One region of the Allobosea sp. P5_A5 genome, then DNA from elsewhere that is predicted to be linked to it. Evidence: riboswitches for the same ligand, from Rfam matches in the RefSeq annotation. Region 1 holds a riboswitch; each other region holds the start of a gene.
What was found. Region 1 has a riboswitch for thiamine pyrophosphate ahead of AC1DR6_RS13245 (LuxE/PaaK family acyltransferase). Riboswitches for the same ligand answer to the same signal wherever they lie in the genome.

Region 1 (8,946 bases):
TTCGTCACGGATCTGCTTGAAGGCATGGTCCTTGCCGACGGCACGGGCCGCGATCACGGCCGGCCGCGCATCGACAGCCTCGAACAGACGCTTGAGGTTCGGGAAGGGCGCGAGCGGATCGTCCGCTCCCTTGAGCACGCGCGAGGCGCGGTCGAGCCAGCCCCAGGCCGAAATGTCAGCAATCGTATAGGTCTTGCCGACGATGTAGTCCCGCCCTTCAAGATGCTCGTCCAGCACCCGATAATGGCGTTCGGCCTCGCGGCGATAGCGGTTCACGGCATAATCGAGCCCTTCGGGCGCGGCGAACTGAAAATGGACCGCCTGTCCTGAAAATGGGCCGAGGCCCGACGCGAGGAACAGGAGCCACGAGAGCAGCTCCGGCCGGTCTTCCGGGGCGCCCAGGAATTGTCCCGTCTTCTCGGCGAGATAAAGCAGGATGGCGGTGGAATCGAAGACGCGCGCCTCCTGGCCGCCCGGCCCGTCCGTATCGACGATCGCCGGCACCTTGCCATTGGGATTGATCGCTCGGAACGACGCTGCATGTTGCTCGCCCTTGCTGGTGTCGACGGGGATCGCCTCGTAGGGCAGGCCCGTTTCTTCCAGGAACAGAGCGACTTTCGCCGGGTTCGGCGTCGGGTGGAAGTAGAAGCGGATCATCGAACTTTCCTTCTTTCGTCGGGTGGGCCGCGATGGCCTCCCGAACCAATGCCGCGGGTCCTAGCTTAGGACTAAGTGGTCCGACCCCGCCCAGAGGTCCATCGGAACGCCGGTCGGCAGCACCGCCGACCAGCTAAAACATGGCGCGGCCGATCGAGGCTCCGCCATCGACGTGCAGAGCCTGCCCGGTCATGAAGGCCGTTCGCGTTCCTGATGTTCAGAGGGTTCGCGACCGGGGCGCTAAATTACCGGACATCCAAGCAGCGGCCTGCTCAGCCATTTCTTCCTGACTGCAGCCTCGATAAAGGAAGTGGACAACGCTCGTCGCTAGCAGCGAGCGAACCTTTTCGCCTCGGCTGTGCGGACTGTTGGCTGAAGCCGGGCCCAAGCCGTATCCAGTGCCGCCTGGGCCCGATCAAGATCAGCCGGTTCGGCAAGCGAACTCATTCGCATCGTGCTTCCCTCCATGCTGGGATAGATTTTCCCTCGGCCGAGCTTTGGCGACCTAAACAAAGGTTAAGTCGGCGCCCTCATTAGATTAAAAACGGCCGGAGTAAACGGCATAGAACAATGCCGGATCGGCGCGTCCCGGTAGGCTGGGACATCGTCGCCAAACGATGCAGAAGGCTTAGCGGGCCACGTGAGGCCAATGGTTCGTCTTGTGTGCATTTCCTGAGTTCTGCTATCGGCATCCAAACAGACGTTTCAGCGAAATGCCCCTCAACACACGCACTCGCCTCCTGACTGATATTATTCGACATTCTTAAACGCAGATTCGACAGGGCCAGATTACATTTCAGACGAAAACGAAGCAGTCGTCGATCTCGTGGCCGGGATTGTCTCAGCCTATGTGGCTCATAACCGAGTTCCGACTGCCGAGCTGGCTGGTTTGATCGCGAGCACTCACGCCGCCCTGACCAGTCTCGGCAAGCAGCCCGAGCCGATTGTCGAGGACAAGGCGCCGGCGGTCTCGGTCAGGAAGTCGATTACGCCTGATTTCCTGATCTGCCTGGAGGACGGCAAGAAGTTTAAATCGCGACATCTGCGTACGGCCTACGACATGAGCCCGGAGGCCTACCGCTCGAAGTGGGGCCTGCCTGCCGATTACCCGATGGTCGCGCCGGCATACGCCGAAGCCCGCTCGCAGCTTGCCAAGAAAATGGGCCTCGGCAATCAGCGCAGGAAGCCTGTAACGGTCACACAGGCTAAGCGGGCTCCTCGGGTTACGAAGTCAAGCTGACGGGTTAAGGCAAGGCTTCAGCGCAGGAAGCCTTCGGCTTCGAACGCTTCCCAACCCTCCAGGGTATCGCTTTTCACCGCTGCGTCATCAGACGCGGCCTTCCGTGCAGCGGCGCGCCGGATTGCAGCCTTTCCGGCTGCCCGCTTACGATTTTCCGCTGCAGTCTGCGCATCCTCCTCCCGCCACAGCTCGGGAAAATCCGCGTTTAGAACGTCTTCGACGCGCACCGGCTCGAATACATGGAACGTCACTTTCTTAGCCCTGCCGCGTAACTTGACCGTTCGTGTCCCAGCGCTGGGTAAGCGGCCATCTCCAAGCCATTTGTGCCGCTCGCGCGCAGAAATTGAGAGGATATCCTCGATCTCGCTCGGCAGAATGGGCAGCTGTGGCAGGCTAGCCAATAGCTGCTCCACGCGCGTGCAATTTGCGTCAAATGCATCTGCATCGGCCTCCGGCACCGAGAGAACGATACAGCCCGCCTCGACAGTGATTTGCTTGCGATGTGCCCAGGCGAGCTTTCTGCGAAGCTCTCGCTCGATTCCCTTGGCTCTCACGGCAGAACCCAACGTCACCGATGATGGCAGCGGCCATTCATGTCGGAGGTAAGCGATTGCTGTCGCGATATCCTTCTTGGGCATAGCTCGGTTTCGCAGAGGCGGAATCAATGACGGCAACGTCTCCAGATCGCCGCTGTTCCAGAGACGCTCTCCTCGCTACGATCCGCGACCTCGATCACCGCGATCCCGTTCGCATCCGTGGGCAGGCGTTCAGGCTTGCGCGCGATGGCCCGCAGCGCAGTTTCGTCGCCGACGAGGAGATACCAGTTCGCCTGAGGAATCACTCGCCCGACCGGCCCGCGGATCCCGACCTTGTCGCCCGGACGGACTTGCAGGGCCCAGCGGGCGCCGGTGCTATGACCGCCCTGAACGTAAGTCGATGTCGACCGTGCCGGGATCGGCATGGATGTCGCGGATGGTGTAGGTCCGCATAAGCGGGCCCCGCCTTGACAGATCGGTGCGCGGCTTATCATCTACCATCCGTTCCCAGGGGGGCCTCGCTAGGAGGCTGAGATTCCGCCGGCCGGTTGCGAAAGCACTCGGCAACGTGGTGACCCTCCGAACCTGATCCGGATCATACCGGCGTAGGGATGCGGGACAGTCGGCCTTGTCAGGGCCCTCAATCCGTCTGCGCTCATGGTCCTTTGCGAGTCGAGATCCGCCTGAGCGGATCGGACGGAGGCCCGACGTGACCCAGGACGAGATCATCGCGGCCCTGCTCGCCTTCATCGACCGGCCGGGCGCGAGCGAGGCCGAATTCGAGGCGATGGCGCTCGCCGTCTTCGCCTACCAGTTCCGCAACGACGACCCCTATCGGCGCTTCTGCCTCCGGCGCGGACGCACGCCGCTATCCGTGCGGCGCTGGCGCGACATCCCGGCCGTGCCGATCACCGCCTTCAAGGACCTGACGCTGAGCTGCTGCCCGCCCGACGAGGCGCAGCGCGTCTTCATGACCAGCGGCACGACGCGAAGCGTGCGGGGCCGCAGCTACCATCCAAGCCTTGCGGTCTACGACCGCTCGATGCTGCTGAACTTCCGCCAGCGCGTGATGCACGGGCGCGACCGCATCCGCATGGGCATCCTCTTCCCGGACGAGACCGCGCTGCCGAACTCCTCACTGGCGCATTACCTCGCTTTGGCGCGCGACCATTGCGGCACGGGCGACAGCGCTGTGCTGATCGGCGATAGCGGGCTCGACCTCGAACGCACCCTCACGGCGCTCTCGGACGCCGAGGCGACGGGTAAGCCCTATGCGCTGCTCGGTGCAAGCTACGCCTTCGTGCCGCTGCTCGACGCGCTGGCCGAACAGGGCCGACGCTTCCGCCTGCCCGAAGGCAGCTTTCTGTTCGACACCGGCGGCTTCAAGGGGCAGTCGCGCGAACTCGCGGCAGACGACTTCTACGATGCACTCTCGGCGGCTTTCGGTATCCCGCGCTCGGCCTGCATCAACATGTACGGCATGACCGAACTCAGCACGCAGCTCTACGACGACGGCAACGCGATCTGCCCCTCGGTCAAATCCGGCCCGCACTGGATCCGAAGCCGCGTCGTCGATCCGCTGACCGGATCCGACATGCAAGATGGCGTGCGCGGCGTGCTGCAGCACCACGACCTCGCCCATTTCAACAGCGTCTCGGCGATCCTGACGGAGGATGCGGGCGAGCTCGTGCCGGGCGGCTTCCGCCTGCTTGGCCGCGTCGACGGCGAGGCCTCCAAGGGCTGCTCGGTCGCCGTTGCCGAATTCCTCGCCGCGGCGCGGGGCTAGGCGCCGGTGATCGAACGGGCCGGACATCTGCCGGGGGTGGCGCGGGACGACATCGCGTGGCGGCACGTCACCTATTCGGCCTGGGGCCAGTCGGCCGAGGTCGCGCTGCCCGAACTCGACGCGGCGCAGGCCAAACGGCTTTGCGACCATCTTCGCGGCGAAGCGCGGCTTCGCCTGCGTCGGATGCCGGTCGCCCGCATTGTCGAGGCCATCGATGGCGCGGTCGCGCGCCTGCTCGACAGACAGCACCCCTTGCGTCGCAAGGCCGAGCATCTGCTGCCGATCGTCACCGGCTACGATGCCGAGACCGTGCGGCTCGGCCTGACGAGCTATCTCAAGACCTTCCGCAAGCCGCAGCTTCTGCGCTTCCTGGCCGAGGATTTTCCCGATCCCGGCGTTCTCGACGGCTTTCGACCCGCGCGCAAGGGCGGCTTCCTGCGCGCCAACGGCCCGGAGCTCCTGCTGCATGTCTGGGCCGGGAACGTGCCCGCGCTGCCGCTGTGGAGCCTGATCTGCGGCTTGCTGGTGAAGGCCGGCACGCTCGGCAAGGTGGCCGGCGTCGAGCCGCTGACGGCAGGCTGGTTCGCCGGGCTGATCGCCGAGATCGACCCCGAGATCGGCGAGGCTATCGCCATCGTCTGGTGGAAGGGCGGCGAGGCGGACGGCGAGGCCACGATCCTGCGCGAGGCCGATACGGTGATGGCCTATGGCGGCAACGCGACGCTTGCCGCGCTGCGCGACAAGCTGCCTGTGACGACGCGTTTCCTGCCGCACGGGCACAAGATCGGCTTCGGTCTCGTCGCGCGCGAGGCGCTCGACACGCGAAAAGCCCCCAGGCTGGCGCGGCTGATCGCGCAGGACGTCACACGCTACGAGCAGCAGGGTTGCTATTCGCCGCAGCTCGTCTTCGTCGAGCGCGGCGGCGGCGTCGCCCCGGCGGACTTCGCCCGCCATGTCGCTTACGAGCTGGCGGCGATGGCCCATCGTCATCCCCGCCGAGCACTCTCGGACGCTGAGACAGCCTCTGTCGCGGTCTGGCGCGGCGCTCACGAGATGCGCAGCCTTTCGGACGAGGTCGCGCTGTTCGGCGAGGCCGACGCGCCCTGGAGTGTCGCGCATGTCGAGATGGCCGAAGCGCTGAGTCCCACGGGGCTGAACCGCACGATCAAGCTCGTCTCGGTCGACAGCCTCGACGAGGTCGGTCCCTTGGTCGCGCCCCACCGGCTTCTCCTCCAGACGGCGGGGGTGGCGGCCTCTCCCGAACGGCTCTTCGCGATAGCCGACACATTGGCCGCAGCCGGCGTGACCCGCGTCGCGCCGTTCGGCCGCATGACGGCGCCGGAGGCTGGCTGGCATCATGACGGACGCTTCAGCCTGCTCGACCTCGTGACCCTGACCGAGATCGACCAAGGCGCGGAAATCGCGGCGGAAGGCTTCGCGCCCTATGTCGATTGAGCCGACCCCGTCGCCGTTCCTGACGATCGACCGCGCGGTCTATCGCTATGCCGGCGACACCGCACCGACCGTCGCCGGCGTCGACTGGGTGATCCCACGTGGCGAATTCCATTGCCTGCTCGGCCGCAGCGGCTGCGGCAAGACCACCCTTCTCAAGCTCGCCGCCGGGCTGCTCCTGCCGAAAGCGGGAGCCGTGCGGATCGCCGGAAACGTCCTGACCGGCCCGAGCCGCCGCGCCGGCTTCGTCTTCCAGTCGCCGACACTGCTCGACTGGCTGAGCGTTCTCGACAACGTCCTCCTGCCGATCTCGCTGGCGCGCCGGCCGACGGGCCGGGACCGTGAGGCCGCCCACGAAATGCTGGCGCGGATCGGCCTGACGGAGTTCGCGGCAAGGCGCCCGCGCGAACTCTCGGGCGGCCAGCAGAGCCGTGTCGCGCTAGCCCGCGCCCTTACCGGCGAGCCCGAACTTCTGCTGCTCGACGAGCCTTTCGCCGCGCTCGACTCCCTGACCCGTGAGGAGTTGCAGGACGATCTGCTGCGGCTCTGCGCGCTGCGCGGCACCACCGCGCTCTTCGTCACGCATGACATCGCCGAGGCGGTCTACCTCGCCGATAAAGTCGCGGTGATGGAGGCTGGGCGGATCGTGCATACGAAGTCCGTCGCGCTGACGAGGCCGCGCGACAGGGATATGCGCTACGAGGCGGCTTTTGCCGCCGCCTGCCACGGGCTGCGCGCGGCCATGGATGCCTTGGGGCGAGCCGCCGCATGAGAGCCCGGCTTCACTCGCTCCTTCTGCTGATCGTCCTGCTCGGCGTCTGGGACGCCTGGTGCCGCCTCGGTGGCCTGTCCCCGCTGGTGCTGCCGCCCCCCTTGTCCGTCCTGGCGACGCTATGGGGCGAGATTGCGAGCGGCCGGCTTTGGCCGCATCTCGCTGTCACCGCCGCCGAGATGGCGCTGGGCCTGAGCCTCGGCGCCGTCATCGGTGTCGTGGTCGGCGTCCTGCTCGGGGAGACACCCGCACTGGCGCGGCTGCTGCGTCCCTATGTGCTGGCGAGCCAGCTGGTGCCCAAGCTCGCGCTCGGCCCGCTCTTCATCATCTGGTTCGGCTTCGGCCTGACGCCCACCGTCGTGATCACCGCGCTGATCTGCTTCTTCCCCGTGATGGAGACGACGCTGACCGGCCTCGCCGAGGTCGATCCGCAGCGGCGCGAGCTCTTCCGCATGCTCGGCGCCAGCCGCGCTCAAACGCTGCTGCGGCTAAAGCTGCCCGCGGCGCTTCCGACGATGATGGCGGGCCTGCGCGTCGCCGTCGTGCTGTCCCTGGTCGGCGCCGTCGTCGGAGAGTTCATCGGCGGGCGCATGGGCCTGGGTGCCTCGATCGTCGCCGCGCAGAGCGTGATGGATTCGAGTCTGATCTTCGCGCTGTTCGTCGTGATCACCGCGCTCGGCATGGCGGTCTACGAGGCCGTCCACCTCATTGAGCGCCGCGTCCTGCTCCGCTATTCGAAAGGTCCGATGCCATGATCCGATCGTTCACCTCGTTGCTCGCCGCGCTGATGCTCGCCGGCGGCCTGATGGCCCCGGCGGCACAGGCCCAACCGCTCGACAAGGTCACGGTCGCGGGCTGGAGCCAGCCGATCAGCGAGATCACCAATCTCCTGGCCGAGCCGGACAAGGGCTTCTTCAAGGCCAAGGGCATTGCGCTCGATTACGTGCCCGGCACGGGAGGCGGTGCGGCGCTGCAGACGCTGATCGCCGGCCAGGCCGACATCGCTTTCTCCGATCCTGCATCGCTCTATCTCGCGCTCGACAAGGGCGAAAAGCTCGTTGCGATCTACAACATCTACCCTCAGAACGTGTTCAACGTAGTCGCGCCGAAAGCGAGCGGCATCCGCTCCGCCGCCGATCTCAAGGGCAAGCGCATCGGCGTCTACAGCCTGTCCAGCGGCACCTACCAGAACCTCCTCGTGCTGCTGCACGAGGCGGGCCTCGGCGAAAAGGATGTGACGATCCAGCCCGCTGGCCTGCTCAACTTCGCGCCGCTGATGCAGGGCCAGCTCGACGCTACCGCCGCGACCGACACCGGCCTTCTCGTCGCCCGCGCCAAGGGCCTCAGCGACGTTACCGTCATCGAGTTGCGCCACCGGTTGAACCTGCCGAGCGACATCTTCGTCGTGAAGCAGGGCTTCTACGAACAGAACAAGCCGCTTCTGGCGCGTTTCCTTACCGCTTATCGCGATTCTGCCGCCTGGATGATCGCGCAGCCCGCGGAAGCCGCCCGTCTCGCCGTAACGCGCGCGATCAACGGCCGCGACGAGGCGGTCAATCTCGAGATCATCAAGCTGCGAAACCTCGCTAGCGTGTCTCCGACGACCGATCGCGAAGGCCTCGGCCATTTCGACCTCGACATCATGCAGAAAGGCGCCGAAAGCTTCCGCAGCCTTGGCCTGATCGCCAGATCGCTCGACATGGGCACGGTCGTGAAGAGCGACCTGATTCCGCCGAAGGCCGCTACACCATGATATTCCGCGACAAGACGATTCTCGTCACCGGTGCCAGCCGCGGCATCGGCGCTGCCATCGCCAAAGCCTTCGCGGGCGAAGGCGGGCTCGTCATCGTCAACTACCGCGAGAATGCAGACGCTGCCGAGGCGGTCGCCGCCGCCTGCCGCCAGGCCGGCGGCGAGGCGCTGCCGATCGCGGCCGACGTCACATCGCCGGACGCGGTCGTCACGATGGCCGAGCGCGTCAGTCAGGAGGTCGGCCGCCTCGATATCATCGTCAACAACGCCTTTGCGCCCTACCGTTTCGACCCCGAGCGCCGCGCGCGCTTCTGGGAGACGCCATGGGAGGACTATCAGAGTCAGTTCGAAGGCGCGGTGAAGGCCGCCTACACCGTCACAACCGCCATGCTGCCGCTGCTCCAGCGCCGGACCGGCGCCAGCATCGTCAACATCGCCAGCGATCTGGTGACGCGGCCCAGCATTCCCTATCACGACTACGCCACCGCCAAATCGGCGCTCGTCGGCTTCACCCGCAATCTCGCCGCCGAGCTCGGGCCGCTCGGCATCCGCGTCAACGCGGTGGCGCCAGGCCTGGTGACCCAGACCGAAACCGCCGCCGCGACGAAAGAGGAGGTGCGCGAGATGCTGATCGCGCAGACGCCGCTGCGCCGTCTCGCGACACCCGCCGACGTCGCCGGCCCCGTGCTCTTTCTCGCAAGCCCGTGGAGCGGCTTCGTCACGGGCCAGACGCTCCATGTCGATGGCGGGC
Region 2 (10,709 bases), on a different contig from region 1:
AGGTCGTCGGCCATGTCTCCTGAGATCATCCGCCTGATCGGGCAGGCGACGCTCGACACGCTGACGATGGTCGCGATCGCGGCCGGGATCGGCACTTTGGTCGGCCTGCCGCTCGGCGTCTTCCTTGCGACCAGCCGTCGTGGCGAGCTGTTCTCGGCGCCTGCCGCCAACCTGCTGCTCGGCACACTGGTCAACGCGACGCGCTCGACGCCGTTCATCATCCTCGTCGTCGCGATCATTCCGTTCACCCGGCTTGTCGCCGGAACCTCGATTGGCACCACGGCAGCAATCGTCCCGCTGACGGTCGCGTCCATTCCGTTCATCGCCCGGCTGATCGAAGGCGCGATCCGCGAGGTCGACCAGGGTCTCGTCGAGGCGGCCCGCGCCATGGGAGCGAGCCCCGTCCAGATCGTGCGCAAGGTGCTGGTGCCGGAGGCGCTGCCGGCGATCGTGCTCGGCCTGACGCTCGCCATCGTCAGCCTGATCGGCTTCTCCGCCATGGTCGGCGCGGTCGGCGGCGGCGGACTGGGCGATCTCGGCATCCGCTACGGCTACCAGCGCTTCATGCCCGAGGTGATGGCTGCGGTCGTCGCCGTGCTGATCGTCCTCGTCCAGGCCGTACAAAGCCTCGGCGACCGTCTCTCGCGCCGGCTGAACAAGCGCCTGCGCCACGTCTGAACTTCCATGCCAAACCACACTCAGCCCTCATCCTGAGGAGCGCTCGTAGAGCGCGTCTCGAAGGATGCTCAAGATGGTTCCAGAGACTCCTGAACCTTCCTTCGAGACGGCCCTATGGGCCTCCTCAGGATGAGGGCTGAAAGACATCCCCCACATAAAGGAACAGCCCATGTCCACCTTCACCCGCCGCGCCACGCTCGCCGCCGGCCTAGCCTTGACGCTTGCCACGCCGGCGCTGGCCCAGACCCCGCAGATCGTGCGCATCGGCGTCTCGCCGGGTCCTCATGCTGAAATCCTCGAGAAGGTGAAGCCGCTTCTCGCCGCGAAGGGCATCGATCTCAAGATCATCGAATTCTCGGATTATGTGGTGCCTAACCAGGCGCTCGACGCCGGCGAGCTGGAGGCGAATTCCTTCCAGAACCAGCCCTATCTCGACAATCAGGTGAAGGATCGCGGCTTCAAGATCGAGAGCGTGGGCCTGACCGTGAACTTTCCGCTCGGCATCTACTCGTCGAAGTACAAGAGCTGGGCCGAGGTGCCGGATGGCTCCAGCGTCGCGATCCAGAACGACCCGACCAATGGCGGGCGCTCGCTGCTGCTGCTGCAGGACAAGGGCATCATCAAGCTCAAGGACGGTGTCGGCTTCAAGCCGGGTCCGGCCGACATCACCACCAACCCGAAGAAGCTGAAGATCATCGAGATCGAGGCCGCTCAGACGCCGCGCTCGCTCGCCGACGTCGCCGCTGCCGCGATCAACACGAACTATGCGGTCGACGCCAAGATCGACCCGGCCTCTGCCATCCTGCGCGAGGACGCCAAAGGCCCTTATGTCAACGTCATCGCCGTCCGCAGCGTCGACAAGGACAAGCCCTGGGTCAAGACGCTGGTCGACACCTACCACACGCCCGAGATCAAGGCCTTCGTCGCCGAGCGCTTCAAGGGCGCCGTGCTGGCGGGCTGGTAACCTCTCCTCCCCACCCGGCCCCGATCGGCCGGGCACCTGCCCCGGATGCGACCCGCATCCGGGGCTTTTCTTTGCTTGGTCAGCAACCGGGACGTCTGATCGCCATGACCGGCCCAGCGGCCGCAGTGCCACGATGATCCGGCGTCTCGTTTTCCGTAAGCATCGACGTCTCTCGGGTTCGACAGCCGCGACAGGGTGCGAACGAAGACCTGCCCAAAGCGCGCCGGAACCTTTTTCGGGCAGGCAGGTTTCTTAGCGGCAAGCCGCAGGGGCGGCATTCGAATTGAAGGATTAAGTGCCATGAGCAGCACGACCGACAAGATCAAGGGCATGGCCAACGAAGCCGCTGGCAACGTCAAGCAGGCTGCTGGCAAGGCCGTGAACAAGCCGGAATGGGAAGCCGAGGGCAAGGCGCAGGAGCTCAAGGGCGAAGCTCAGCAGGCCGTCGGCAAGGGCAAGGACGCCGTGAAGAACGTCGTCGACAAGGCCTGATCCAAGCCTGACTAGAATCGGAAAGGGCCGCCCAGCAGGGCGGCCCTTTTCGTTGTGTGTCTCTCAAGGCGGCGGCGGTCAGGCGGTGCCGAGGCCGCCCAGAAAGTCCTTCACGCGCCCGAAGAAACCGGCGGTTTCCGGATGGTTGTTGTGGGAGCTTTCACGCTCGAATTCCTCCAGAAGTTCGCGCTGCCGCGCGTTGAGCTTCTGGGGTGTCTCGATCACGACCTGAATATAGAGATCGCCGGTTTCGCGTGAGCGTAGGACGCTCATACCTTTGCCCTTCAGGCGGAACTGCTTGCCGGTCTGGGTCCCTTCCGGAACCTTGACCCGTGCCTGCTCGCCCGACAGCGTCGGCACCTCGATCTCGCCCCCGAGCGCGGCCGAAACCAGTCCGATCGGCACCCTGCAGAACAAATCGGCGCCGTCGCGCTGGAAGATCGCGTGCGGCTTGATCGACAGGAAGATGTAGAGGTCGCCCGCCGGCCCGCCGCGCAAGCCGGCCTCGCCCTCCCCTGCCAACCGGATGCGCGTTCCGTCCTCGACACCGGCCGGGATGTTGACCGAGAGCGTCCGCTCGCGCGTGACGCGGCCTGCGCCCTGGCAGTTCTTGCAGGGGTCGTCGATCACCTCGCCGCGACCATTGCAGGTCGGGCAGGTGCGTTCGACCGAGAAGAAGCCCTGATTGGCCCGCACCCGGCCATGGCCGCCACAGGTCGGGCACTGCCGCGTCTTGGAGCCGGGATTCGCGCCGGTCCCCGAACAGGATTCGCACGATACGGAGGTGGGGACGCGGATCGAGGCGTTCTTGCCGGTGAAGGCGTCCTCCAGCCCGACCTCGAGGTTGTAGCGCAGATCGGCCCCACGCTCGCGGCCGTTGGCGCCCTTCGCGCCGCCGCGCCGGGCATCGCCGAAAAAGGAATCGAAGATGTCCGACATGAAGTCGGAGAAATCCGGATTGCCGCCGGCACCACCCCCGCCGCCATTCTCGAAGGCGGCGTGGCCATGGCGGTCGTAGAGCGCCCGCTTCTGGCCGTCGGAGAGGACCTGATAGGCCTCGTTGATTTCCTTGAACTTGATCTCGGCCTGCACGTCTCCCGGATTCTTGTCGGGATGATGCTGCATCGCCAGCTTGCGGAAGGAGCCCTTGAGCTCAACCTCCGTCACCGTGCGGCTGACGCCGAGAACCTCGTAATAATCGCGCTTCGACATCGAAACGTTGTGTCCTTGTGGCCTGGCGCGACAGGGCCGGGCTCGCCGGCCCGGCCCTGTCGTTCAAGGCATCATCGCCCATGCAGCGACGCCATCTGCGAACGCAATGGCCGGGTCAAGCCCGGCCATCATGTCCTCGTCGATCAGCGCGCGATTACGCGCTCTTCTTCTTGTCGTCCGAGACGTCCTTGAAGTCGGCGTCGATGACGTCGTCTTTCTTGGCTTCCTCGGCATGGCCATCTTCGGCCGCAGCACCCTCGGTCTGGCTGGCGGCATACATCGCCTCGCCAAGCTTCATCGAGGACTGCATGACCTCGTTGGTGCGGGTCTTGATCGCCTCGGCGTCGTCCCCGGCAAGTGCAGCCTTAAGCTCCTCGACCGCCGTCTCGATCGCCGACTTGTCGGCCTGCGAGACCTTGTCGCCATAGTCCTTCAGCGACTTCTCGGTCGAATGCACCAGGCTTTCGCCCTGGTTCTTCGCCTCGACCACCTCGCGGCGCTTCTTGTCCTCCGACGCATTGGCCTCGGCATCCTTCACCATCTTCTGGATGTCGGCATCGCTGAGACCACCGGAAGCCTGGATCTTGATCTGCTGCTCCTTGTTGGTGGCCTTGTCCTTCGCCGTCACCGAGACGATGCCGTTGGCGTCGATGTCGAAGGTCACCTCGATCTGCGGCATGCCGCGCGGGGCCGGCGGGATGCCCATCAGGTCGAACTGGCCGAGCACCTTGTTGTCGGCCGCCATCTCGCGCTCGCCCTGGAAGACCCGGATCGTCACCGCGTTCTGGTTGTCCTCGGCGGTGGAGAAGACCTGGCTCTTCTTGGTCGGGATCGTGGTGTTGCGGTCGATCAAGCGGGTGAACACGCCGCCCAGCGTTTCGATGCCAAGCGAGAGCGGGGTCACGTCGAGCAGCAGCACGTCCTTGACGTCGCCCTGGAGGACGCCGGCCTGAATCGCGGCGCCGATGGCAACGACTTCGTCCGGGTTGACGCCCTTATGCGGCTCCTTGCCGAAGAACTGCTTCACGACCTCCTGGACCTTCGGCATGCGCGTCATGCCGCCGACGAGCACGACCTCGTCGATCTGGCCCGCCGAGATGCCGGCATCCTTGAGCGCCTTGCGGCAAGGCTCGATGGTGCGCTGGACCAGATCATCGACCAGGCTCTCGAACTTGGAGCGCGAGAGCTTGATGGCGAGGTGCTTGGGACCGGATGCATCGGCCGTGATGTAGGGCAGGTTGATCTCGGTCTGGGCCGTGGTCGAAAGCTCGATCTTGGCTTTTTCGGCCGCTTCCTTGAGGCGCTGAAGGGCGAGCTTGTCCTTCTTCAGGTCAATGCCCTGCTCCTTCTTGAACTCGTCCGCGAGATACTCGACCAGACGCATGTCGAAGTCCTCGCCGCCGAGGAAGGTGTCGCCATTGGTCGACTTCACCTCGAACACGCCGTCGCCGATCTCGAGCACCGAGACGTCGAAGGTGCCGCCGCCGAGGTCGTAGACCGCGATCGTGCCGGTCGTCTTCTTGTCGAGACCGTAGGCGAGCGCAGCCGCGGTCGGCTCGTTGATGATGCGCAGGACTTCAAGGCCGGCGATCTTGCCGGCGTCCTTGGTGGCCTGACGCTGGGCGTCATTGAAATAGGCGGGAACGGTGATGACGGCCTGCGTCACCGGGGTGCCGAGATAGGATTCCGCCGTCTCCTTCATCTTGGTGAGGATGAAGGCCGAGATCTGCGAGGGCGAATAATCCTTGCCGTCCGCCGCGACCCAGGCGTCGCCGTTCGGCGCCTTGGCTATCCGGTAGGGAACGAGGCTCAAATCCTTCTGCGTCATCGGATCGTCGTAGGTGCGGCCGATGAGGCGCTTGATCGCGAAGAAGGTGCGCTCCGGATTGGTGACCGCCTGGCGCTTGGCCGGCTGGCCGACGAGGCGCTCGCCATCGTCCGTGATCGCGACGATCGACGGGGTGGTGCGGGCGCCTTCCGAATTCTCGATGACCTTCGGCGTCGAGCCTTCCATCACTGCAACGCAGCTGTTGGTCGTGCCGAGGTCGATACCAATAACTTTACCCATGGATGGGATCCCTTTCGATTGAGCAGATCGCCGGCCCGCGCCGCGATGTGCAGCGCTTGCCGGCCCATGGACCGCCCCGTCCCCGCTTCAGCGGCGAACGAACCGGCATTCCACGTTTGACGGTGGTTCAGACCGCCCCTTGGGCCGGTATATAGTGAGGGTGTTCCCGCCCTTGCAAGACAGGCGAGCCGATTAAGAAAGCACGAGCCGAAAGCGAGCTTAAGCGGCGATTACCGCCATTTCCCGCGCCGGTGTGTCCCGCTGGCCCTTGCGAAGGCCGCTGCGGGGGATCAAGCCTGTCCGATCGAGGTTTTGCAGGGATCCGATGCGAACTGTGAGGCACCTCTTCGCAGGCTTGGCCGCTTTCATCGCGCTTGGCGCGGGCGCGAATGCGCAGCCGCTGCAACTGCCGGGCGCGCAGCCCTTCAATGCGCCCGGCACCCAGCAAGCCCTGCCTCCGTCCCCGGGCGCGCCGGCGGCTCCGCGCACGCACAGCATGCCGGCGATCCGGGTTGCGACCGAGCAGGACCTCCTCGGCAAGGTGCTGCACCGCAACGGCAATCACGGCTCTGCCACGCTGACGAAGATCGGCACCGGCTATGGGCTGAAGCTCGATCTCGACGGCTTCCAGCCTCCCAATCTCAGTGAACCTTGTGCGGTGTCCTTCGGCGATGCGCCGGTTGCGCTCTCCGCGCTGGGGCGCCCCGCGGGCGTGCCGCGCTATCGCCTTGAAGCCCCGATCTGCCCGATCGTCTTCGACGTGCTTGACGGCGCATTCCTTGTCGTCGAGCCAACGGAGCCCTGCGTCGTCGAAGCCGCGCAATGCCGGATCGACCCGCGCGGACTCTGGGGGCCAGACCTTGCGAGCGTGGCGGCGCAGGCCAAGGCGACCGAGCGCGCACGCGGTGCGGCCGAGCGTGCGGTGCGCGAAGGCTATCGCACCGTCACGGCCAAGGCGAACGCCGTCGACCAGCGCAGCATCGCGCGCGAGCAGGCGGGGTTTTCCGGCGAGCGCGAGATGGCCTGCCGCGATTTCCAGCGCGAGGCCCAATACGGCTTCTGCACCGCGCGACTGACCGAGGCCCGCGCCGCAGAACTTCGCACGCGGCTCGGCCTCGACACCGCGCCGAAGCCGGCGAGCAAGCCGAAGCCGCGCCCGGCGGCTCCCAAACCATTGCCGCTATCGCCCGTCCCGACGGAATAGTCGCGGGCGGCCTTACGCCACCGCTCCAGCCGGCTGCAACGCGTGCCGCAGCCGTTCCGGTGCTTATTCCGCTGCCGGTAGATAGATGCTGGCGCCCTTTTCGAGAAACTCCTTCGACTTGGCCGCCATGCCTTCCTTCTGGATTTCGCTCCGCGATGCCTGATCGGAGGCCATCGCTTCGAGATTGGCGCGCTCGTTGTCGCTCATCGCGAGGACCTCGGCGCGCAGATCCTGCGTGATCTTCATCGAGCAGAATTTCGGCCCGCACATCGAGCAGAAATGCGCGACCTTGTGGGCGTCTTTCGGCAGCGTCTCGTCATGGAACGAGCGCGCCGTGTCGGGATCCAGCGAGAGATTGAACTGGTCCTCCCAGCGAAACTCGAAACGGGCGCGGGAGACCGCATCGTCCCTGATTTTCGCAGCCGGATGGCCCTTGGCGAGATCGGCCGCGTGCGCCGCGATGCGATAGGTGATGACGCCGGTCTTGACGTCGTCGCGGTTGGGTAGGCCGAGATGCTCCTTCGGCGTGACATAGCAAAGCATGGCGCAGCCATACCAGCCGATCATCGCCGCACCGATGCCCGAGGTGATGTGGTCGTAGCCCGGCGCGATGTCGGTCGTCAGCGGTCCGAGCGTGTAGAACGGCGCTTCGCCGCATTCGCGCAGCTGCTTGTCCATGTTCTCCTTGATCTTGTGCATCGGCACATGGCCGGGGCCCTCGATCATGACCTGGCAACCCTTATTCCAGGCGACCTGCGTCAGCTCGCCCAGCGTCTCCAGCTCGGCGAATTGGGCGCGGTCATTGGCGTCGGCGATCGAACCCGGACGCAGGCCGTCGCCCAGTGAGAACGAGACGTCGTATTTGCGCATGATGTCGCAAATCTCGTCGAAGCGCTCGTAAAGGAAGCTCTCCTTGTGGTGCGCCAGGCACCAGCGCGCCATGATCGAACCACCGCGCGAGACGATGCCGGTGACGCGCGAGGCCGTCAGCGGCACGTAAGGCAGGCGCACGCCGGCATGGATGGTGAAGTAGTCGACGCCCTGCTCGGCCTGTTCGACCAGCGTGTCCTTGAACACCTCCCAGTCGAGCTTGATCGGATCGCCGCCGACCTTCTCCAGCGCCTGATAGATCGGCACCGTGCCGATCGGCACCGGCGAATTGCGCAAAATCCACGAGCGGATGTTGTGGATGTTGCGGCCGGTGGACAGGTCCATGACGGTGTCCGCGCCCCAGCGGATCGCCCAGACCAGTTTCTCGACCTCCTCGGCCGCACCCGAGGTCACGGCCGAGTTGCCGATATTGGCGTTGATCTTGACGAGGAAATTGCGGCCGATCGCCATCGGCTCCAGCTCGGGATGGTTGATGTTGGCCGGGATGATGGCGCGGCCGCGCGCGATCTCGCTGCGGACGAATTCCGGCGTCACGAATTCCGGCACGGCGGCGCCGAAGCTCTCGCCATCGGCATGGCGCTCGCGGGCGCCTTCCATCATCGCGGTGCGGCCGAGATTCTCGCGGTGGGCGACATAGATCATCTCGGGCGTGATGATGCCGGCCTTGGCGAACTCGTATTGCGTCGCCATCTGGCCGGGCTTCGCCTCGAGAATCGGACGCTGCGCCGGGCAGGCCGGGACGAGCTGATCGGCGCTGATGTGGCCGTTATCGGCGCCGGTGACGATGCGGCCGGGGACGACCTGGAAACCCTGCCGGTCGAGCCAGGCCCGACGCGGCTGCGGCAGGCCGGCATTCAGGTCGATCGCGATATCGGTCTCGGTGAAGGGGCCCGAGGAATCGTAGATCCGGACAGGCGTCTCGGAACCGGTCGTCAGCTGCACCTCGCGGAACGGCACCCGCATCGTCGGGTCCTCAGGCGGCGCGACATAAATCTTGCGCGAGCCGATGATCGGGCCGGTGGTGACGCTTTGCGGGGCCGTCTTGACGCTGTTCTTCTGCGGCTTGGTGTGAACGTTCATCTGGGATCTCCTCCTTGGTCAGGTCAGGAGATCCGGGTTCGAAAGCGGTCCAGTCGCTGTCTGCGGGCGAGGACGAGCCTCAATCCGCGTTCCAGTCCCTCCGCCGGTATGACCCGGATCAGGTTCGATGGGTTCGGCTTATCGCCATCTCAGCCCTTGCGAGCACCCCTCGGAACGGTTCCAGATTAGGCTTTTGGCGAGACTGCGCAACCGACAAAGAAAAGCCGGCCTGACCAGGCCGGCTGCACAAACACTACCAAGGGATATCAGGCGAGGATGTCAGGCGAAGAGATCGACCTGCGCACCCTGACCGACTGGCAAAAGCGCTTTCGCCTGGTCGGCGCCTTTTTGGAGCAGGTCGACGACGCTCTGCTCGGCTTGGGCGTTCTGCTTGACCATCTCCAGCCCGAGCGACTGCTGCGTTGCGGCGCTCGACATGCCAACCAAACTCGTCGCGGTGGAGATGCTGTCGCTCATGCGCTTGGGCATACCAGCGCGATCTTTCTCAACCCTGAACGAAAACGCTCAAGGTGCGATGATCGATGGCACGCCGCGTGGCATCGGCGGGCTGCGCTCGGACTGCGAGCGCTCCGTCTGATCGCCCTGGTCGCGCAACCTCGCAACATCGGCGCGGGGCGCCATCGGCACGCCGGGCGCGCGCTGTCTGACTTGCGGCTGCGGCTGTGACGGGGTCTGCGGCTGGGCCAGCGCCGGAGCGATGAAGGAGCCGGCGACCAAAGCGCCGGCGAGGGACAGGGTAGTGAATTTCACGGTCTCGCCTCCTTTTTGCTTCCTCGACAAGGAAACGAGGCAATCGGTGCTCCGGTTCCGACCCAAAAAAGAGGCCGCCCGGAGGCGGCCTCTTTCGGTGCGACGGCGTTACGGTCAGCCGCCCTGCCCGTTCAGCAGCGGCGTGATGCGCCGGAGCGTGACACGCCGGTTCTCGCGTGAGGCGGCCTGCGTGTTCACTTTCAGATACTGCTCGCCGTAACCTTGGGTGGTCAGGTTCTCCGGCGGAATCTGGAAGTCGCGCGTCAGGACCTCGGCGACCGACTGGGCCCTACGATCCGACAAAGACAGGTTGTCGACGTCGGAGCCGACGGCGTCGGTGTAGCCCTCGACCATGAAGACCTCGTTGGGCGAGCTTTTCAGCACCTGCTTGATCGAAGCCGACAGCACCGCGAGGCGCTGCGCCTGATCCTGCGGGATCTGCCATGAGCCGCTGTCGAAGTTGATCGTGTCGATATCGACGCTGCGCATACGGGCTCGCAGATCCGGCGAGTAACGCACCTCGTCCAGCGTATAGCGACGCGGGATCGGCGCGACGGGCGGAGCCGCGAAGGTCTCGTAGATCAGCCCTTCATCGGCCTGGTCCGCATCGACGATGTAGCGGTCGCGCGGGATCTGCAGCGGCGGTGGCGGGAGGACGACGATGTCGTCGCCGTACCGGTCGGGTCCGCCGCCCCGGATCGTGTTGTCGATGATCACCACCTCGCGGCCATCAGGCTGCATGCGGACGCGGCGGACGAGCCGGCCCTGATCGTCGGTGACGGTGACGATGCGCGTGCCGTCGGGCCGATCGAAGATCGTGCGCGTCTCGCCGTCGCGGCGCTCGGAGCGGCCCTGCCAGCCGAGATCGCGGAAGCGCTGATCCTCGTCGCGGCGGATGATCGCGGTCCCGTCATCGTCGCGGATGATCGTGCGGCCAGGCTCGCGGATGATGGTGACGTCACCCTCGCGCTGCTCTTGCCGGCTGGCACGGATATCGTCGAAACGCTGCGCGCCCTGGCTCGCCATGATGCCGCCGACGAGACCAGCGCCCGCGCCGATCGCAGCCGCGACGCCCGGCGAGAAGCCACGACGGCTCTCGCGCTGAGGCGGCTGGCCGGGCAACCCAGCCGGCGACTGACCCGGCGCGAGAGCACCCGGAGGCGGCCCGGGCGGAACCGAACCCTGGGGCGCGATGCCGGGCGCAACGGGAGCCCCCGGCGCGCCAGGCTGACCCTCAGGCGGAGTCGGGCGTCCCGGCTGGCCGGCCGGTGGCGGAGCGGCCCCCGGCGGCGGAGCAAGAGGGGCCGCGGCTCCCGGCCGAGCGGGGCCGCCGGGCTGACCCACGGGCG
Region 3 (10,709 bases), on a different contig from region 1:
GCCCATCACCGGGGTCGAGGGCGCGGCCATGTCGCGGGCTTCCATCGGCTGGGCCTCGAAAGCGAGCCTGCCGGCGCGGATGGCAAGCGCAAAGGCCTCTGCCATCGCCGCCGGGTCCCCTGCCTTGGCGACGGCAGTGTTGAGCAGGATGCCGTCATAACCCATCTCGATCGCCTGGGCGGCATGGGACGGCAGGCCGATGCCGGCATCGACCACGAGCGGGATGCCCGGAAAATGCTGGCGCATGCTGCGCAGGCCATAGGGGTTGTTCAGCCCGCGTCCCGAGCCGATCGGCGCGCCCCAGGGCATCAACACCTTGCAGCCGGCATCGAGTAGACGCCCGCCGACGACGAGATCCTCTGTCGTATAGGGAAAGACCTTGAAGCCGTCGTCGCTGAGGACGCGCGCGGCCTCGACCAGCGCGATCACATCGGGCTGCAGGGTGTCGTCCTCGCCGATGACTTCGAGCTTGATCCAGTCGGTATCGAAGACCTCGCGCGCCATCTGTGCGGTCGTCACCGCCTCCTTGACCGTATGGCAGCCGGCCGTGTTGGGCAGCACCTTGACGCCGAGCTCGCGGATCAAGCCCCAGAAGGCCTGTCCCGCCCCGCCCCCGGCCGATTCCCGCCGCAGCGACACCGTGACGATTTCGGCGCCCGAGCGCTTCACGGCCTCGGCCAGGATCGCCGGCGAAGGGTAGAGCGCCGTGCCGAGGAACAGCGGATTTTGCGGCTCGAAGCCGTAGAACGATGCCATCTCAGCCCCCCTGCATCGGTGCGACGACTTCGATGCGATCGCCTTCGCTCAGCGCGATCTCGCCCCGCTTGCGCGCCGGCACGAAGTCACCATTGACGGCGGTCGCGACGATCCGGCCGGCATAACCCAATTCCGCCAGAGCCTCCGCCAGCGTCGTCGCGGCGACCTGCTGCGGCGCGCCGTTAAGCAGCAAGGTCATGCAGCATCTCCGATCTGGTTTGCGGGTGCAGCACGGCATCCGCCGCCATCCGCGCCATGGCGGGGCTCAGCAGGAAGCCGTGGCGGTAAAGCCCGTTGACATGGAGCACCTTCCCCCGGCGCACCAGACGCGGCAGGTTGTCGGGGAAAGCGGGGCGCGCGTCGGTGCCGATCTCGACAATCTCGGCCTCCGCGAAAGCCGGGTGCAGCGCATACGCCGCGCCGAGCAGTTCAAGCATCGAACGGGCCGAGATGCGCTTCCGAGCGCCGCTCTCGATCATCGTCGCGCCGACCATGAAATGTCCGCCGCGACGCGGCACGATATAGAGCGGGATGCGCGGATGCAGCAGCCGGACCGGCCGCGCGAGCGAAATCTCGTCACTTTTCAGAACCAGCATCTCGCCCTTCACGCCCCGCAGATCCCGGAGTGTCTCGCGCGCCGCCAGGCCGCGACAGTCGAGAACCGCCTCGGCCTCGACGTCGACCGGCTCGACCTGGCTCCCGAACCGGATCTCCCCACCTTTGGCCAGCACCTTGGCGCCGAGAGAGGCGATCGCTCGGCGCGGATCGAGATGCGCCTCGTCGCCGAAGAACAGCGCTCGCGAGAAGCGGCCGGCCAGATCGGGCTCCAGCGCGGCGACGGCCTCGGCGTCGATCTCGACAAAGCGATCCGTGCGCTGGCCGAAGCGGCGCAGTTCGGAACGATCCCTGCTCGGCGCGACGACCAGCGTGCCCTGGCTGACCACCTCATCGGTGTGTCGCGCCCACCAGCCCGCCGCCTCCTGCCCGAGCCGCACGACCGGCTCCTCGGCGCTCTCCCCTTCGCACCAGGGCGCCAGCATGCCACCGGCGAACCAGGAGCAGGCTTCGGCTCCGATGCGGGAGCCGCGCTCGTGCACCGTCACGCTCGCGCCCCGTTCGAGCAGCTCGACCGCGCAAGCCAGGCCGACGACGCCGGCGCCGACGATCGCGACTTGAAGGCTTCCTGACTTCGTCGAGGACACGCGCATTCCTTCATGGAAGCCGAGAAGACAGCGGCCTTAAGGCGCGATGCAGAGCCCTGCAGCGGAAGACCGTTCCCTTCGCCGGCATGACCCGGATCAGGTTCGATGGGTTGACGCCAATCGCGTCTCTCAGCCTCGCGGCACCCCAACGGACGAACTCAATCTAGGTGCGGGGCTCGCGCACGGCAAGCCAATGGCGCGCTTTCCGACAATGATCGGTGCGGCGTACGGGCTGCGCGGTCGAGCACCGCGCAGCCCGCCGGTCGAGAAGGTCGGGCGCCTCGGGCCTTGCCTAGAAACCTTCCCTGGACCGCTCCGCCGGCCTTTCCCACGCTTGCACGCCCTAATTGACGGAAAATGACGCTTCACGCCGCCGCCATGACGACGATGGGATTTCTCCGCCGAAAATGACGGCCGAGGCTTGTCAAAGGCGGGCGCGATCAGGCATAGACCTCTCGCCGGAGACGTGGCCGAGAGGCTGAAGGCACTCGTTTGCTAAATGAGCATACCCCACAAGGGTATCGAGGGTTCGAATCCCTCCGTCTCCGCCACTCGCCCCCATAAGCGTTTGCTTCGATTGCTTAATCAACGATCGAAGATGCTGGTTACATCCGCTGCCACTCCAGCAGATAACCCAGCATGAGGGCCGCCTGGCTAGCCGGGCACGCCTTTAGCGTGGCAACGCACATCCGAATCGCGCCAGGAGCCTCCGTCACAGTCGACAATCCCAGGCATGGGCCTGCTGACTCCTCACGATCACACGCTGATCATGATCGACTTCCATCGCAGATGGCGCAGCGGATGATCCAGGCCGGCGCTCGCCCGATGACCTCGCTGCAATATCTGCCAAATTGCAACGCGCCTGGGCCCGCACCGCGACCTATGAGATGACTGGCGGGATCACCAGGACCGTCGGCGGCGCCTACGGCCTCGGCATCAGTTACGCTAAGATGATGTTCGGCGCCTTCGAAAGGCACTGATCGGCGATCGCCGTTTCCTGCCCGACCGGCTCCAGATGCCTCCAACTCAGGATTGCCAGCATGCCCACCATCACGACCAAGGACGGCGTTGCCATCTTCTTCAAGGACTGGGGTCCGAAGAACGCGCAGCCGATCGTCTTCCATCACGGCTGGCCCCTGTCGGCCGACGACTGGGACACGCAGATGCTGTTCTTTCTCCAGAACGGCTATCGCGTCGTGGCCCATGACCGGCGCGGCCACGGCCGCTCGGCACAGGTCAGCGACGGCCATGATATGGATCACTATGCGGCAGACGCCTTCACCGTGGTCGAGCATCTCGATCTCAGGAACGCCGTCCATATCGGCCACTCGACCGGCGGCGGCGAGGTCGCCCGCTACGTTGCGAAACACGGGCAGCCCGCCGGCCGCGTCGCCAAGGCGGTGCTGGTCAGCGCCGTTCCGCCTCTGATGCTCAAGACCGCCACGAATACGGATGGCGTACCGCTCGAAGTCTTCGACGGCTTTCGCAAGGGCACAGCCGAAATGCGGGCACAGCTGTTTCAGGACGTCGCCGCAGGCCCGTTCTACGGCTTCAACCGCGAGGGGGCGACGGTCTCTCAGGGCGTGATCCAGAATTGGTGGCGTCAGGGCATGATGGGCAGCGCCAAGGCCCATTTCGACGGCATCAAGGCCTTCTCGGAGACCGACCAGAGCGAAGATCTCAAGGCGATCACGGTGCCGACGCTGGTCCTGCATGGCGACGACGACCAGGTCGTCCCGATCGCCAATGCCGCGCTGAAATCGATCAAGCTGCTCAGGAACGGCACGCTCAAGGTCTATCAGGGCTATCCGCACGGGATGCTGACCACCCATGCCGATGTGATCAATCCCGACCTGCTCGCCTTCATCAAGAGCTGAGCCCTGGCGAGGCAGCCCCGTCGGCTGTCTCGCGCCCTTCATCGCAACCCGGATGCCGACCTCGTCGTACTCGACCGCGACTACATCTCGGTGCCCGAAGATGAGATCCAGGACATCGAAAGCGTGCTGACCCTACTAGGCGGCAGGGTTGTATCCGGCGCGAACGATATCGCGCCGCTGGGCCCGCCACTGCTGCCGGCCATGCCGGCCTCGATCGGTTTCGACGTCACGATTCACGGCGCCACTTCCCGTATAGCGTTGATAAGCAGTCCGAACGTGTTGCTGCTTTGGCCACGGCTGACCGGGTCGAAAGCGAAGGAGACGAGACAACCCTCGCCATAGGGTTCTCGAACGGCAAGAACCGCGCCCTGAAGACGTTCCTGGCCCATCGCCAGCCCACTAAGGAGGCTGGTCGGATCCGTGAAGCTGGCGAGCGGTTCCGCCCCCCCAGGCTCGAAACAACGGCCGATGAAAGTGACGTTCAAGGTTTTCGCAAGCCCCTCCGTCAGGGGATGGATATGCGTCGTGGCCCGCATGATGGACTTGCCGAACATCGGCCTCGCCTGCCCTTCGGGCGAGGCAAAGCTCCGCGGCCTGACAGATGATCGAAGCGGCGTGAGCCATTCGGTCGCGGAACCGACCAGAATGACTGACCCGCCTGCCTTGGCGAAGATTGATACCTTCTCGATCGCCTCGGGGCCGATGGAACCGACCATGTGGTGGCAAGCCGGGTCGACATGGGCGAGCGGCGGGTCTGGAAAGTGTTGTCCGGCTGCGGGCGGATGAAAGCCGACAGGCGCGCGACCGTCCGGGATCAGCAAGACGTCCACGTTTCGCAGCCGATCTGCCTGCGTCAGATCGCGCGGGAATAGCGTTTGGTGTGCGATGCCCTCCCGATCGAGCAGCCAGCGTGTCCAGCCGGCGTTAGACAATCCACCGAAGACATCGACGATCCCGACAGTGACGGCGGAGATCTTATCGGGCATTGCGGATCTCGCCGCGTCGGAGGTTTGCCTCAGCGATCGCGGATCAAGCGGTACAGCTGCGGGCACCACGCCATCGCGGATGCGACGGAAGCTCAGTCCCATCTGCAAGGTGAGCGTCTGGCCGGCACCGTATTGGGCAGGCGACCCGCCCTCCGACAGCGCAAACGAAACCGGATAGAATTGCGGCTCGAAGGCATTCCAGATGATGCCGCGCTTGCTCTGCGCGGCGCTGACGATCACCGAGCCGGGCGGAAGGTCCTTGTTATCGACCGTGACGGCAACTGTCGTGCTCCCGAGCGCAACGCCGTTCGACGCCAAAGCTTCGCAGAAATCCGCCAGGGACCGGCTGTCGTTTCCGGCCTGAGGCAGAATATAGGCGATAGCATCGCGCCGTGCGGGCGCGCGCAGGATTGCGTCGAAGATGTCGCGACGCACCATGGTGCCACCACGCAGATTGCCGGTCGTCACGCCGGCAGCGCGGTCATGCTCGTCGAGGATGCCGGGCCCGCCGGCGGCCGCGCTCGCCGCAGCCATCGCTTCGACGGCATCTGACTGCGTCGTCCAGGAAGGCTGTGTCCCGGCCATGATCGACGCCCGGTTCGCCGCGAGGACCGTCGCCAACAGACGGTCGCGGTTCCGGCAGACCCAATCGAGAACGCCGAAATAGGCGGTCATCTGGTAGGCGAGCCCATCCCTGGCATGCCATATCCGCGGCTCGATCGGGCGCGGCAGGGCCATTTGAGGAAGCTGCTTGTCGACGACGACGGGGATGCGTTGCGGATGCGGCGTGCCGATCACTTCGGTGTGGAAGGTGACCACGTTGTGCAGCGGGCACGGAAGCATCCCGAAGGCCCATTGCTGGTATTCGGCGACCTGCCCGTAATAGCTGCCGGCTTTTCCCTCGCCCAGCAGCCGGCCATGTAGCGACAGCCCGATCTCGCTGGTCATCGTGACGAGGCTTGCGTCGACGCCGGGGCTGAGCGGTTCCTTATAGGGCGGCAGATACATCGCCACGCCGAGCGGGCCGGTCTGGTGTGCATCGAGAATGACCTGCGGGCAGCAGGTCCCATAGAGCACGCGGTTGATGCTGCGCGTCTCAGGCAGCCGGGCGGCGAGAAAGTCGCGGTTGTTGTCCGACCCCGAATAGGCCGGCTTCATCAGCGGTAAGACACTGCGAAGCTCGACGGCGCGATCCGACGGTTTGGCCGGTTTCATATAGTTCCGCGCCGCATATTCGTGGCCGTCGGGATTCCCGTGCCCGATCACGACGACGATGTCGCGCAGCCACTGTTCGATTTCTCCATCCGCCGGCAGGCATAGCCGGTAGGACAGTTCAAACAGCGATTCCGAGGTCACGACCTCGCTGGTGTGGACGCCCGCGCCCAGATAGACGACCGCCGGGCCATCGACCAACGCGGATTTGCAGGCAGCGTCCGCATCCGGATAGGCGATGGCGCGTGCGTGCGCCAAAATCTCGTCCAGCCGGCCCATATTCGCCTCGCTGGAAACGAGCGCGAACTCATGCGGCAGGCCATCCGAGGTGGTGCCGATCTCGATGATTTTCAGGCGCGGCGAGGCATCGGCCAGTGCGCGCCAATAGGCGCGCAGCCGTTCATAACCTGCCAGATGGAAATCGGAGCAGATGTCGAAGCCGAGGAAATCCTTCGGGCTCGGAACCGCAGCAGGCATATCTCAATCCCCAGACAGATCGTGGCGGTCTTCGCTGACCGCTCGGCGTCAGCTTTGCCGGCGCGGGTTCAGCACATCTCGCAGGTGATCGCCGACGAGGTTGATCGCGACCACGGTCACGAGCAAGGCGAGGCCCGGGTAGAAGCTGATCCAGAACTTGCCGGAGAGCATGTACTGATAGCCATTGGCGATGAGCAGCCCGAGGCTAGGCTCCGTCACGGGCACGCCGAGGCCGAGGAAGGACAGGGTCGCCTCCAGCGCGATTGCCCGCGCCACCTGCACGGTGACGATGACCATCAGCGGCGGCAGGCAATTCGGCAGCAGGTGGCGGAACAGGATGCGGGTCGGGGACGCGCCCATCGCAAGCGCGGCCTCGACATATTCCTTGCGCTTCTCGACCAAAGCGCTGGCGCGGGCGGTGCGGGCATAGGTCGCCCATTCGACGATGATGAGCGCCAGCACGACATTGACGATGCCCTTGCCGAGGAAGGCCAGGATCATCAGCGCGATCAGGATCGTCGGAAATGAGAGCTGCAGGTCAACGAGCCGCATCAGCGCGGCCTCGAGCTTGCCGCCGACATAGGCCGCGACCAGGCCCAGAGTAGCGCCGATCGCGGCGGCGGCGATCGCCGAGGCGAAACCGACGCCGAGCGAGATGCGCAGGCCGTAGAGGATGCCGGAAAGCATGTCGCGGCCCTGATCGTCGGTACCGAGCCAGTAGACCATCCCGGTCGGCGATTTGGCGCCCGGCTCCAGCCGGCCATCCATGATGTCCAGCTGCATCAGGTCGTAGGGGTTCTGCGGCGCGATCAATGGAGCGAAAAGGGCTAGCAAGACGATGCAGACGAGCACGGCCAGGCCGACCATCGCGGTCGGCGAGGATCGGAAGGCCCGCCAGAATCGCCGCAGCGGCGTCTCCGGCACCACGGCGTGAGAGGTTGCGATCATCGTCATTTGTCCATCCGGACACGGGGATCGAGCGCCGTGTAGAGCGCGTCGACGATGAGATTGATCATTACGAACATCAGCACCACGATCATCAGGTAGGCGACGATCATCGGACGATCGAGCACTTGGATGCTGTCGATGATGAGCTTGCCCATGCCGGGCCAGGCGAAGATCGTCTCGGTGACGACCGAGAAGGCGATAAGCGAGCCGAATTCGAGCCCGATGATGGTAACCACCGGGATCAGGATGTTCTTCAGCAGATGCACGAAGATGACCCGCTTCTCGTCCAACCCCTTGGCGCGGGCGGTGCGGATATAGTCCTGCTGGACGATTTCCTGGGTTTCCGCCCGCACCAGCCGCATCACCAGCGAGATCTTGAACAGAGCGAGATTGAGCGCCGGTAGCAGCATGTGATGCAGGCCGTCCAGCGTGAGAAAGGACCAGGCCACGCCAAACACGGCACGCGTCTCGCCGCGCCCGCCCGAGGGCATCCAGCCGAGCTGCACGGCGAAGATCATGATCAGGAGGAGTCCGACCCAGAAGCCCGGCAGCGAGAAGCCAAGGATCGAGCCGGTCATGATCACCTTGGACAGGCGAGAATGCGGCCGGACGCCGGCATAGAGGCCGAGCGGGATGCCGATTGTGATCGCCAGCAGCATGGCCGCGACCGCCAACTCCAGCGTCGCCGGCATGCGCTGAAGGATGACCTTCAGGGCCGGCTCGTTATAAACGAAGCTACGGCCGAGATCGCCGTGCAGCGCGCCGCCGAGAAAGGCGAAATATTGTTGCCACAAAGGCTTGTCGAGCCCAAAAGCCGCAATCGCGCGCAGGCGTTCGGCCTGGTCGGCCTCGGGCGAGATCAGCACCTCGACGGGATCGCCGATGACATGAATCCCGACGAACACGATGACGGTCATCGCCAGAACCACGAAGACCGCCTGAGCGATTCGAACGAAAGCCCAGCCGGTCACGCGCGCACCTCCAGGCTCGGATCGGCGACCGACGGATGGCGGACGCGGTCGAGGGCCTCGATCAAAGGCCGCACGGTGGCCAGCGTCTCCAGGGAGGCGACGGCTGCAATGATCGCCTCGGCCTCCGGCCCCGCGACCTGAGCGCGAAACTTGTTTTGCGCATCGTCATCGGTCCAGCGCCGCTCATGGCGCGCGACGGCGGCTGTGTCGAGATCGGTCGTCAGCGAGAAGGCGTCGCGCGTCGTGGTGACGGTCACGCTGCTCGGCTTGCGCCGCAGGGGCAAAACCCGGCCGCCCGCCGCATGGGGATTATGCTCCGCGACAGTGACCTTCCGGCGCAGCGCGCGAACGTCGTCGCGCCGGTTCGTTTCGTCCGACAGCCAGTCCGGGCCGCCGGGAATTCCCAGGCACAGCATGGCGAAGGCATGGGGAAAGCTGAACTGACGGCTGGCGAAAGTGGAAGGATTCTGATTGGCGAAGCGCGCCGATGTCGCCGCAGCCCCCGTCGTTACATGGATCGCTTTGATTTCCGCCGGCTGGATCGCATGCGCGGCGAGCAGGTCGGTAAGGTTGGTCATGGCGGGGAGCAGCATGCCGCAGCACGGCCAGTCTTTGTAGACAATGCCAGAGATGGCCCAGCTCTCGCCCCAGGACGCCGTCAGGCGCTGCAGGAGCGCGTTCGGTGCCGACAACATGCGGAAGAAGCCGTTGTCGCCATCGACCAGATTGACCAAGGCGGTCGAGCCGGCCTCCGCCGCAAGAACGCCTCCGATGCCGGCCAGCGCACACCATCCGGTATCGCAGTATTTCGTGTCCGGGAGATCGACTGCCAGATTCCATTTGGCGCCGATCGGAATCGGCGCATTGGACAGCGCATGGGCATAGGCCTGCGCGCCGTCCGCAGGCGCGAGAGCCCGCAAACGTGCGCCGGCGCCGACCGACGCCATCACCACCGGGGCGGCGATGCCCCAGACCGGCGCGAAGACCTGCCGGCCCTCGGCGTCCGTGACGTAATAGCTGCCGATCGCGGCCGAAAGTCGCGCGGCCAGCTCGTAACCGGTCGCGATCGCAAGCAGCAGATCGGCCCCGGAGGTCTCGTGGATGCGCGCCAGCGCCAGCGTCGCGGCGACGGCGCCGCAACCGAAATGGGCGCCGGCACAGCCTTCCTCGAAGTCCATCGCATCGCCGAGCCGCGCCATCAGATAGGTCTCGCCCATCAGCGATGCACGGCCCTCGCCATGGCCCATGCCCGCCGCGATCCGAGCGGTGACGGTGCCGACGCTAGTCGCTCGCGCGGCCACGATGCAAGCCAGCATGTCGAGCAGCATCCGCTTCGTCTCGGCGCGAACGCTTTCGGGAATGTCCTCCAGCGCCAGCGCCGAGGCGCCGGCCGCCAGCGCCTCCAGCCCGGTCATGCCACCGGCTCGGCGTAGAAAGCGCTCGTCCGGGACATCGGATTGGCCTTGTAACGGACGACGCTCTTGCGGGTTGCCCAATTTGCGCGGGTGTAGAAGATCGGGATCATCCCGGCATCGTCGTTCAGGACCTTGAGCGCCTGGTCGATCAGCGCCTGCCGCTTCGCCGCGTCCATTGTCCGCAGCGCCTCGCTTCCGAGCTCGTCCACCTTCGCGTTCGAATAGGCCGCCCGGTTCGAGCTGCCGAGCCCGCGCTTGGGATCGGGCGTCATCACAAGCGACCGCAACGTGATCAGCGCATAGGGCGAGTTGAAGCCAGACATGAAGGCCGAATAAGCGCGAGCCGAGGCCTTTGACAGGAACGGCGCCATCGGAGCCGTCTCCACCGTGGTGCGGATGCCGATACGGGTCAGCCCCTGCGCCAGCGCCTGCAGGACCGCCGTGTCGTTGGCGAACTGGCCGTTCGGGCCATGGATGGTGAGCTGGAAGCCCTCGGGATAGCCCGCCGCCTTCAACAGTTCCCTGGCTTTGGCGAGATCGACCGGAAGCGGCGGCCATCCGCGCGCATGGTCGGGGGCGGCCGTGCTGATGAGTTGGTTGGCCGGGGTGCCTTGTCCGGACATCAGCCGGTCGACGATCGCCTGCCGGTCGAAGGCGAGCGCGATCGCCTGGCGGACGCGGAGGTCGGCGAGCGGATTCTTCGCCAGCGGCATGCCGGCGTTGTCGAAGGCGAAGGGCGTCGTCTCTCTGGTCGTATCGAGCGCCAGATAGACGGAGAGATAGGCCGCCGTGCCGGCGATCTCGATCTTCGGATCGCTTTGGAGCTTGGTCACGTCCTGCACCGGTACGCCGTCGATAATGTCGG

Region 2: linked by a shared signal. The riboswitch ahead of thiC (phosphomethylpyrimidine synthase ThiC) and the one ahead of AC1DR6_RS13245 (LuxE/PaaK family acyltransferase) in region 1 are both predicted to bind thiamine pyrophosphate.
Region 3: linked by a shared signal. The riboswitch ahead of thiO (glycine oxidase ThiO) and the one ahead of AC1DR6_RS13245 (LuxE/PaaK family acyltransferase) in region 1 are both predicted to bind thiamine pyrophosphate.

Annotation. Positions count from the first base shown of each region.
Region 1 covers NZ_JBFUKY010000006.1:243-9,188, forward strand. The annotation lists gene AC1DR6_RS13225 (glutathione S-transferase family protein) at 1-657, opposite strand, end outside; gene AC1DR6_RS13230 (Ros/MucR family transcriptional regulator) at 1,451-1,897, shown strand; gene AC1DR6_RS13235 (hypothetical protein) at 1,915-2,535, opposite strand; gene AC1DR6_RS13240 (siderophore-interacting protein) at 2,559-2,858, opposite strand; TPP riboswitch at 2,933-3,062, shown strand; gene AC1DR6_RS13245 (LuxE/PaaK family acyltransferase) at 3,143-4,219, shown strand; gene AC1DR6_RS13250 (acyl-CoA reductase) at 4,226-5,674, shown strand; gene AC1DR6_RS13255 (ABC transporter ATP-binding protein) at 5,664-6,443, shown strand; gene AC1DR6_RS13260 (ABC transporter permease) at 6,440-7,198, shown strand; gene AC1DR6_RS13265 (ABC transporter substrate-binding protein) at 7,195-8,196, shown strand; gene AC1DR6_RS13270 (SDR family oxidoreductase) at 8,193-8,946, shown strand, end outside.
Region 2 covers NZ_JBFUKY010000017.1:35-10,743, reverse strand. The annotation lists gene AC1DR6_RS21875 (methionine ABC transporter ATP-binding protein) at 1-23, shown strand, start outside; gene AC1DR6_RS21870 (methionine ABC transporter permease) at 13-678, shown strand; gene AC1DR6_RS21865 (MetQ/NlpA family ABC transporter substrate-binding protein) at 848-1,642, shown strand; gene AC1DR6_RS21860 (CsbD family protein) at 1,943-2,134, shown strand; gene dnaJ (molecular chaperone DnaJ) at 2,213-3,346, opposite strand; gene dnaK (molecular chaperone DnaK) at 3,501-5,414, opposite strand; gene AC1DR6_RS21845 (hypothetical protein) at 5,749-6,618, shown strand; gene thiC (phosphomethylpyrimidine synthase ThiC) at 6,682-8,589, opposite strand; TPP riboswitch at 8,667-8,769, opposite strand; gene AC1DR6_RS21835 (hypothetical protein) at 8,869-9,027, opposite strand; gene AC1DR6_RS21830 (hypothetical protein) at 9,115-9,360, opposite strand; gene AC1DR6_RS21825 (OmpA family protein) at 9,475-10,482, opposite strand.
Region 3 covers NZ_JBFUKY010000004.1:125,718-136,426, reverse strand. The annotation lists gene AC1DR6_RS10295 (thiazole synthase) at 1-756, opposite strand, end outside; gene thiS (sulfur carrier protein ThiS) at 758-955, opposite strand; gene thiO (glycine oxidase ThiO) at 939-1,958, opposite strand; TPP riboswitch at 2,015-2,116, opposite strand; tRNA gene AC1DR6_RS10280 (tRNA-Ser) at 2,419-2,509, shown strand; partial or broken gene AC1DR6_RS10275 (hydrolase) at 2,757-2,938, shown strand; gene AC1DR6_RS10270 (alpha/beta fold hydrolase) at 2,999-3,835, shown strand; gene AC1DR6_RS10265 (M14 family zinc carboxypeptidase) at 4,069-6,510, opposite strand; gene AC1DR6_RS10260 (ABC transporter permease) at 6,559-7,458, opposite strand; gene AC1DR6_RS10255 (ABC transporter permease) at 7,461-8,429, opposite strand; gene AC1DR6_RS10250 (MmgE/PrpD family protein) at 8,426-9,844, opposite strand; gene AC1DR6_RS10245 (ABC transporter substrate-binding protein) at 9,841-10,709, opposite strand, start outside.